Regions from separate parts of the Kitasatospora sp. GAS1066B genome, predicted to be linked through region 3. Evidence: predicted binding sites of a transcription regulator. Region 3 holds the regulator's gene; each other region holds the start of a gene.

Region 1 (3,186 bases), on a different contig from region 3:
TGCGCGTAGACAAGGCCGTCCCGTCCCCGTAGACTGACCGCGGGTACGCATCACCCGTGCGCACCCGGCACAGAGGTATCTACAGACACCCGCAACATCTGCCTGAAGCAGAGTTGGCGCGACCGCTCGGCGGCCGCGGTCCGCAGCAGTTCCTGGCCCCCCGCTTCCGCCTGGCCAGCCGGACCCGGTAACAACCCCGGTCGACGCGCGAGAGGACGACTCTCGGCGCCGTCGGGGCTTTCCCGTCCCCGGCCGCGCTACCAGGCAGCAGGAAGGACCGACCGTGACGGCCCGCCGAACGGTCGACAACCCCCGAGCCCACACGGCCGGCAGCGTCGAGACAGTCGACGCGTCCGGCCCGCTCACCGCGCTGGACGGACCCGGCGCGCTGGACGAATCCGCCATGACGGGCGGTGCCGGCGCGCTGGACAGCTCCGCCGCACCCGCCCGCGTCGGATACGGCACCCTGCTGCGCACCCCCGGCGCGTGGACCTTCCTGGCCCCCGCCCTCGCCGCTCGCCTGCCCTACGCCATGCTCAGCCTGGGCATCGTGCTGCTGATCCGCGACACCAACGGCTCCTACGGCATCGCCGGCACCGTCGCGGCGGTCGCCGCCGTGGCCCAGGCCCTGGTCGGGCCGCAGACCGGCCGGCTGGCCGACCGCTTCGGCCAGGCCGCGGTGCTGGTCCCGAGCGTGCTGGTGCACGCGGTCTCGGTGGGCGCGCTGATCGCGCTGGCCCTGGGCCACGCACCGGTCTGGACGCTCTTCCTGGCCGCCACGCCTGCCGGTGCCACCGTGCCGCAGATCGGCGCGATGGTCCGGGCCCGGTGGGTGGGCCGGCTGGCCGACCGGCCGGCCCACCTCAGCACCGCCTTCGCCTTCGAATCGGTGACCGACGAGTTCACCTTCGTCATCGGCCCGGTGCTGGCCGGTGCGATCGCCACCACCGTGGCCCCGGCGGCCGCGCTGATCACCGAGGCCGCGCTCACCCTCTTCGGCGGGCTGGCCTTCGCCGCCCAGCGGCGCACCGCCCCGGCCCGCCACCTGCCCGAGCCCGGCGCCCGGCGGGCTTCGGCCCTGGCCTCGCCTGGCGTCCGGCTGCTGGCCGGCACCTTCCTCGGCGTCGGCAGCGTCTTCGGCGGCATGCAGATCTCCGTCACCGCCACCGCCGAGGCGGCCGGGCAGGGCGGGCTGAGCGGCATCGTCTACGGGATCTTCGCCGGCGGCTCGATGCTGGCCGGCGTGCTGTACGGGCTGGTCGCCTGGCGGCGCTCGGCCCAGCAACGGATGCTCGGCAGCTACACGCTGCTGGTGCTCGGCTGCTCGACGCTCTGGGCGATGCCCAGCCTGACCACCCTGGCGGTGGCCGGACTGGTCTGCGGGCTGGCCATCGCGCCGACCCTGATCACCGGCTACACGCTGGTCGAGAGCCTGGTCGCGGACGGCGCCAAGACCGAGGCCTTCACCTGGCTGACCGGGGCGATCGGTCTGGGCCTGGCGGTCGGCTCGACCGTGGCCGGGCAGCTGATCGACGCGGGCGGACCGTGGACCGGATTCCTGGTGCCGCTGGCCGGGTCCGGGCTCGGGCTGGTGGCGCTGGTCACGTTGCGGCGGCTGCTGCAGGCTCCGGGCACTCGGGGCCGTACCGTTGCCAGGGGCGGCAGTGCGGTGACCTCGCTCGTCGGGGTGTCGGAGCACTGAGCCGGCGCGGTCGCCGGCGGGCTGGTCCAGCTCCGACATGTCGGCGCTGGACTGAACAGGCGGAATGCCGCATCATGGACCGTCGTTAGCACTCATCAGGCGAGAGTGCCAGGAGGAAGACAAAGTGCCCACGTACCAGTACCAGTGCACCGAGTGCGGCAACGGCCTTGAGGCGGTGCAGAAGTTCACCGACGAGGCGCTGACCGTGTGCCCGAACTGCCAGGGACGCCTGCGCAAGGTCTTCTCGGCGGTCGGTGTGGTGTTCAAGGGCTCCGGGTTCTACCGGACCGACAGCCGCTCCTCCTCCACCAGCTCGGTGGGGTCCTCCTCGTCCTCGACGACGGCCGCGCCGTCCTCGGGCGGGTCGGGTTCGAGCTCGGCTGGGGCTTCGAGCTCCTCGTCGTCTTCGTCGTCTTCTTCCTCGTCGTCGTCTTCTTCGACGTCCTCGTCGACGTCATCGTCCTCGAAGTCGACTTCGGCGAGCTGACGCGGCTTCCAGGTTCTTCTGCGGCAAGGCCCTTGCCGGCGCCCCGATCGGGTGCCGGCAAGGGCCTTGCGGCGTTCTGGGGGCTCTGAGTTGTCCACAGGTGCCGGGTTGTCCACAGGAATTCGGTGGGTGCTGTCGGCGGTGCCGCGCGGCGCGGATGCTGGTCCGGCAAGCCCAAACGGGCCCGCTCGACCGCACCGACAGGGGTGGATCCCATGACCACGACCACGCCGCTCACCCCCCGCCACTGCGCGCAGCAGCCGCCGCCACGCGGCCCGTCCCCGCTGCCGCCGCGGCAGACCGTCCCGGAGTTCCGGCCGATCCGACGGGGCGGGGGTGGGCGAGACCGCCTTCAGCAGGCGGTCCGCCAGCGACCTGGCGTGCTGGTCACCGGCCTGCTCGCCGCCGCCACGGCGATCGCCGCCGGTCCGCTGCGCCCCGGTGCGCCGACGCCGACGGGTCCGGCCGGCCCGCAGTCGCCGCCTGCCCAGACGGCGGTGGCACGGTGCTCCGCGGGGCGCTGACGGGGGCGGCGGTGCTCAGCGGCCGCGGCCCGTCAGCCGCCGGCTAGCCGTGGTGCGGGGGGCGCTGGCTCAGGTACCAGTCGAGACCGCGCGAGGCCTCGGATTCGCCCCACCCGGCGTCGGTGTCGTCCGCCGTCTGCCGGCTCAGCGGGTCCTTGAAGACGAGCTTGGCCGCCTTCGCGGGGGCGGCCGGGGCCGGCTTCGCGGCGGTCGACGGACTGGGCTGGCGATCCTGCTCGCCCTGGCCGTCCCGCTCGTGCTGTCCTGCCATCGTGCCGCCTCCGGTGTGGTCCGTTCCCACCGTCCAGCCTAGAACGCCGCGGGGGGCCGGGCGGCGGCCCGGCCCCCCGCGGTGCCCACTCACCGGCGGGCGTCGGCGCTCAGCCCAGTTCGGCCTTCAGGAAGTTGGCCCCGTTGTAGGAACCCCAACCCGTCACCTTGTCGTAGCCGGTGCCCGCGCTGTAGGCCCCGTT
Region 2 (3,186 bases), on a different contig from region 3:
AAGGAGACCGCCCTGTTCAGACCAGCTGACCCTCGACGGAGGATCAGAAGTCCATGTCACCGCCCGGCATGCCGCCGCCGGCGGCCGCGGCGGCCTTCTCCGGCTTGTCGGCGATGACGGCCTCGGTGGTGAGGAAGAGCGCCGCGATGGAGGCGGCGTTCTGCAGCGCGGACCGGGTGACCTTGGCCGGGTCGATGATGCCCGCGGCGATCAGGTCCTTGTACTCGTTGGTGCTGGCGTCCAGACCGTGACCGGCGGGCAGGTTGCGGACCTTCTCCACCACGACACCGCCCTCGAGGCCGGCGTTGGTGGCGATCTGCTTGATCGGGGCCTCCAGCGCGACCTTGACGATGTTGGCGCCAGTGGCCTCGTCGCCCTCGAGCTCGAGCTTGTCGAACGCGATACCGGCCTGCAGCAGGGCCACGCCACCGCCGGCGACGATGCCCTCCTCGACGGCCGCCTTCGCGTTGCGAACGGCGTCCTCGATGCGGTGCTTGCGCTCCTTCAGCTCGACCTCGGTCGCCGCGCCCGCCTTGATGACGGCCACGCCGCCGGCCAGCTTGGCGAGGCGCTCCTGGAGCTTCTCGCGGTCGTAGTCCGAGTCGCTGTTCTCGATCTCGGCGCGGATCTGGTTGACCCGCCCGGCGACCTGCTCGCTGTCGCCGCCACCGTCGACGATGGTGGTCTCGTCCTTGGTGATGACCACCTTGCGGGCGGTGCCCAGCAGGTCGAGACCGGCGTTCTCGAGCTTGAGGCCGACCTCCTCGGAGATCACGGTGCCGCCGGTGAGGATGGCGATGTCACCGAGCATGGCCTTGCGACGGTCGCCGAAGCCCGGGGCCTTGACGGCGACGGACTTGAAGGTGCCGCGGATCTTGTTCACGACCAGGGTCGACAGGGCCTCGCCCTCGACGTCCTCGGCGATGATGACGAGCGGCTTGCCGCTCTGCATGACCTTCTCCAGCAGCGGGAGCAGGTCCTTGACCGAGCCGATCTTGGAGTTGACGATCAGGATGTAGGGGTCCTCGAAGGAGGCCTCCATCCGCTCCAGGTCGGTGGCGAAGTAGGCGGAGATGTAGCCCTTGTCGAAGCGCATGCCCTCGGTGAGCTCGAGCTCCAGGCCGAAGGTGTTGCTCTCCTCGACGGTGATGACACCTTCCTTGCCGACCTTGTCCATGGCCTCGGCGATCAGCTCGCCGATCTGGGTGTCGGCGGCGGAGATGGAGGCGGTCGAAGCGATCTGCTCCTTGGTCTCCACGTCCTTGGCCTGGGCCAGCAGCTGGTCCGAGACGGCCGCGACGGCCTTCTCGATGCCGCGCTTCAGGGCCATCGGGTTGGCGCCGGCGGCGACGTTGCGCAGACCCTCGCGAACCAGGGCCTGGGCGAGCACGGTGGCGGTGGTGGTGCCGTCACCCGCGACGTCGTCCGTCTTCTTGGCGACCTCCTTGACGAGCTCCGCACCGATCTTCTCGTACGGGTCCTCGAGCTCGATCTCCTTGGCGATGGAGACGCCGTCGTTGGTGATCGTGGGGGCGCCCCACTTCTTCTCAAGGACGACGTTGCGGCCCTTGGGGCCGAGCGTCACCTTGACGGCATCGGCAAGCTGGTTCATGCCGCGCTCAAGGCCGCGGCGAGCTTCCTCGTCAAACGCGATGATCTTGGCCATCGGAAGTGGTCCTCCAGGACACGGTCGACTGCTCGGACCAGTGGTGCCCGCGACGGACGGCCCTGGTATGCGGGGGTCCTGTCCCCTACCGCTCCCGGGGGCCTCACCGACCCGGTCCGTTTGTCACTCTCACACTGTGAGTGCTAACGCCAATGATTAGCACTCCGGCATGACGAGTGCAAGCTCCTTCGGCGACCGGACGTCAACTCGGGGCGAACGAACGGCAGGCCCGCACCCTCCCCCGCGGTCGGGGGTGGGTGCGGGCCTGCCGTTGAACCACCAGCTCGGTGAGAGCCGAGGCTCCGAGGTTCGGAAAGGTCAGACCGCCGCGCGGACCATGTCCGCCTGCGGGCCCTTCTGCCCCTGGGAGATCTCGAACTCGACCCGCTGGCCCTCTTCAAGGGTGCGGTAGCCGTCCATCTGGATCGCGCTGTAGTGGACGAACACGTCCGCACCACCGTCGACCGCGATGAAGCCGTAGCCCTTCTCCGCGTTGAACCACTTGACGGTGCCCTGAGCCATTCCGAACTCCCCTAGTGCTGTGCTGGCCCTTCACGCGCCCGCAGGTCACGAGCGCGGGTCTGGCGGAGATGCCCGAGGAAACCCCCCTGGGCGCGCTCCCGCATGCCGCACCGCCCCACCCCCGGAAGCCAGTTGGCGCCGACGGAGCAGGCGAATGCATCGACCGCGGCTGAATGTATCCGCATCGGAGCCCTGTGCAACAGGCCCACTGAGCGCAAATTCGGCGGGGCCGTGAAGGGATAGCAAGGGAGGAATGCGACAGAACTCGCCAATTCGGCCGGGACATAGCGGACGAAACTCACGAATAGCACAAAGAATTCTGACGATCCGCCGACATGATTCGGGTGATACAGCGGCAGCTGCCGTCTCAGGACCCGGGACACCCCGAGCCGTGCTCCAGCCGCGCACCAGAACGGGGCCGGAAGTCGGGGACAGCCTATGCCCTGCCGACGACCGCCGCGGACACGCCTCAGGGCGCCGCGCCCGCCGCCGGTGACCGGCGCACGGGCCCGGCGCCCTGAGCGCCTGACGGGAGCGGTGACGGGCCGTCAGCAGCCGCCGGCCACCGCCGGGATGATCGACACGCCGGCGCCGTCGCCGACCGCGGTGGCCAGCCCCTCGGCGAACCGCACGTCGTCGTCGTTCACGTACACGTTGACGAAGCGGCGCAGCTTGCCGGTCTCGTCCAGGATCCGCTGGCCGATCCCGGGGAAGTTCGCGTCCAGGTCGGCGATGACCTCCTGCAAGGTGGCGCCCTCGACGCCCACCTCGGCCTTGCCGTCGGTGTAGCTGCGCAGGATGGTCGGGATGCGGACGGTCGCGCTCATGGGGTTACTCCTCGCTAGCGAAGTGCTGGGGGTGGGTCAGGCCAGGCCGGCGGCGCGGAAGGACTCCAGGGTCGGCCGGATGGTCGCGGTCAGACCGGCGTCGGCGACCGCGTCCAGCGTCTTCAGGCCGTCCCCGGTGTTGATCGCGACGGTCTCCTTGGCCGGGTCCAG
Region 3 (3,186 bases):
GGCCAGCTCGCGGTAGCGGGAGAGCAGCCGGGTGAGCAGGAAGCTGATCGCGTAGACCACCACGCTGACGATCGGGATGATGATCATCAGGATCGCGGCGTTGTCATTGTTGTTGTTGTTCCGGTTGCCGCCGCTCATCATGCCGCTGTAGAGCGCGATCCGGGTGATCGCGCCGGCCAGCACGCCGAGGAAGCCGGCGATGGTCATCACCGCGACGTCCCGGTGCGCGACGTGCGAGAGCTCGTGCGCCAGCACGCCCTCCAGCTCCTCCGGCTCCAGCCGGCGCAGCAGGCCGGTGGTCACGCAGACCACCGCGTTCTCCGGGTTGCGGCCGGTGGCGAAGGCGTTGGGCATGTCGTTGTCGGCGACCGCGACACGCGGCTTGGGCATGTCGGCCAGCGCGCAGAGCCGGTCAATGGTGCCGTGCAGCTGCGGGTACTGCTCGGGGGTGACCTGGTGGGCACCCATCGCCCGCTCGGTGATCTTGTCGCTGAACCAGAACTGCGCGACGAAGAGCCCGCCCATCAGCACCACGATCAGCGGCCAGGCGCCCCTCAGCAGGACGATCAGCACACCCGTGAAGCCGACGTACAGCAGCCCGATCAGGAACATCGTGGTGACCATCCGCGTGGACAGCCCACGGTCGGGAGCAAAACGAGTGTGGGGGCCGGACGCCGACATGGCTGCTCCTCTGTCCATTCAGATCTCCATCGCCGAGGCGGTTCTGCCCGCCTCGGTCTCAGTTGCTATCGATGCTGCCACTTCGCCGGGCGGCGGGCACCACCCTTGTCGGGCGCGTTCGCGCGTCGCGCGTCACGTCCGTCCCGGCGGGATGCTACGCGGAGTGATCCGCGCGGCATCCACGGCCAGGGCGTTCCTGCCGTCGGACCCGGGCCTTACACTGGCAGGTACGGTTTTGGCACTCCACAGAGCAGAGTGCCAAGCCCGATCCGACGAAGTACCCGCCGAGCCACTCGGCACGGTGCTTGCCATGCAGGCCTGGTACCTGGACAACGCGCGAAGAGGGAGGTGCGTGCCATGTTCGACGAACCTGATTCCGACCCGCGTCAGAGCGGCCGTGACCCGGTCGGCGACCAGTCGACCGGTCGGTCCGGGCCCGCCGCCCGCCCGGCTCGCAGCAGCGCCAGGGCCAGCTCGGCGGCCCGCGCGGGCAAGGGCGGCGAGGTCGGCCGGCTGGAGATCCGCCAGCTCGACGAGCGCAAGCTCTCCGTGCTGCGCGCCATCGTCCAGGACTATGTCGGCACCGAGGAGCCGGTGGGCTCCAAGGCCCTGGTGGAGCGGCACAACCTCGGCGTCTCGCCGGCCACCGTGCGCAACGACATGGCCACCCTCGAAGAGGACGGCTACATCCAGCAGCCGCACACCAGCGCAGGCCGGATCCCGACCGACAAGGGCTACCGGCTCTTCGTCGACCGGCTGGCCGAGGTCAAGCCGATGAGCGCCCCCGAGCGCCGGGCGATCCGGCACTTCCTGGACGGCGCGGTCGACCTGGACGACGTGGTGGCCCGCACCGTGCGGCTGCTCGCCCAGCTGACCCGCCAGGTCGCCGTGGTCCAGTACCCCTCGCTCTCCCGCTCGACGGTGCGTCATGTCGAGCTGGTCTCGCTCGCCCCGGCCAAGGTGATGCTGGTGCTGATCACCGACACCGGGCGGGTCGAGCAGCGGATGGTCGACTGCCCGGGGCCGGCCCGCGAGTCCACCCTGGCCGACCTGCGCGCCCGGTTGAACGCCCGGGCCGGCGGCCAGCGCTTCCCCGACGTCCCCGCCCTGGTGGACGATCTGCCCGCCGCTTTCGAGCCGGCCGAGCGCCCGATCGTCTCCACCGTGCTCTCCACCCTCTTCGAGACCCTGGTGGAGCAGAACGAGGAGCGGATCATGCTGGCCGGCACGGCCAACCTGACCCGCTTCGGTCATGACTTCCCGCTCACCATCCAGCCGGTGCTGGAGGCCCTGGAGGAGCAGGTGGTGCTGCTGCGCCTGCTCGGCGAGAGCGCCGACGGCGGGATGACGGTGCGGATCGGTCGGGAGAACGAGTACGAGGGCCTGAATTCCACGTCTGTCGTCTCGGTCGGTTACGGTTCGGGCGATGAGAGCGTGGCCAAGCTCGGAGTGATCGGCCCGACTCGGATGGACTACCCCGGCACGATGGGGGCGGTCCGGGCGGTCGCCCGGTACGTGGGGCAGATCCTGGCCGAGTCGTAGCAGCACCCCTACTAGATTTAGTAGGCAAACCAGTCGCAGCAGGACTTTCCACAGGCAGAACAAGCGGAGCATTTGGTGGCCACGGACTACTACGCGGTACTCGGCGTCCGACGGGACGCGGGGCAGGACGAGATCAAGAAGGCGTTCCGGCGCCTTGCCCGTGAACTGCACCCGGATGTCAACCCGGACCCGAAGACGCAGGAGCGGTTCAAGGAGATCAACGCCGCTTACGAGGTGCTCTCCGACCCGCAGAAGCGGCAGGTCTACGACCTGGGTGGGGACCCGCTGTCGCCGAACGGCGGCGGGGGCGGCTTCGGCGCGGGTGCGGCGGGCTTCGGCTTCTCCGACATCATGGACGCCTTCTTCGGCGCCGCCGCCGGCCAGCGCGGCCCGCGCTCGCGCACCCGGCGCGGCCAGGACGCGATGATCCGGCTGGAGATCACCCTGGAGGAGGCCACTTTCGGCACCACCAAGGAGCTCCAGGTCGACACGGCCGTCACCTGCACCACCTGCTCCGGTGAGGGCGCGGCCCCGGGCACCTCGGCGCAGACCTGTGACATGTGTCGCGGCAAGGGTGAGGTCTCCCAGGTCACCCGTTCCTTCCTGGGCCAGGTCATGACCTCGCGCCCGTGCCCGCAGTGCCAGGGCTTCGGCACCGTGGTCCCGACCCCGTGCCCGGAGTGCGCGGGCGACGGCCGGGTCCGGGCCCGCCGGACCCTCACGGTCAAGATCCCGGCCGGTGTCGACAACGGCACCCGGATCCAGTTGGCCGGCGAGGGCGAGGTCGGCCCCGGCGGCGGCCCGGCCGGCGACCTCTACGTGGAGATCGCCGAGACCAGTCACGCCACCTTCCAGCGGCGCGGCGACGACCTGCACTGCACGGTGACCATCCCGATGACGGCCGCCTCGCTCGGCACCCAGGTGCCGCTGCAGACCCTGGACGGCCTGGAGGAGGTCGACATC

The links. Region 3 encodes HrcA, which represses chaperone genes, less so after heat shock. Its sites were predicted from a motif close to TTNGCACTCNGNNNNNCNGAGTGCNAA; they were not measured.
Region 1: ABH937_RS12680 (FmdB family zinc ribbon protein) is a predicted target of HrcA. The motif match lies at 1,788-1,814, and genes of this name have one in related genera.
Region 2: groL (chaperonin GroEL) is a predicted target of HrcA. The motif match lies at 1,823-1,849, and genes of this name have one in related genera.

What each region holds. Positions count from the first base shown of each region.
Region 1 is NZ_JBGCCO010000009.1:166,948-170,133, reverse strand. Features, by position in the region: gene ABH937_RS12685 (MFS transporter) at 404-1,702, shown strand; gene ABH937_RS12680 (FmdB family zinc ribbon protein) at 1,827-2,189, shown strand; gene ABH937_RS12675 (hypothetical protein) at 2,405-2,713, shown strand; gene ABH937_RS12670 (hypothetical protein) at 2,757-2,984, opposite strand; gene ABH937_RS12665 (protease pro-enzyme activation domain-containing protein) at 3,094-3,186, opposite strand, start outside.
Region 2 is NZ_JBGCCO010000030.1:65,984-69,169, reverse strand. Features, by position in the region: gene groL (chaperonin GroEL) at 44-1,666, opposite strand; gene ABH937_RS29085 (cold-shock protein) at 1,985-2,188, opposite strand; gene ABH937_RS29080 (MoaD/ThiS family protein) at 2,737-3,015, opposite strand; gene thrC (threonine synthase) at 3,052-3,186, opposite strand, start outside.
Region 3 is NZ_JBGCCO010000006.1:111,158-114,343, forward strand. Features, by position in the region: gene htpX (zinc metalloprotease HtpX) at 1-681, opposite strand, end outside; gene hrcA (heat-inducible transcriptional repressor HrcA) at 1,039-2,223, shown strand; gene dnaJ (molecular chaperone DnaJ) at 2,299-3,186, shown strand, end outside.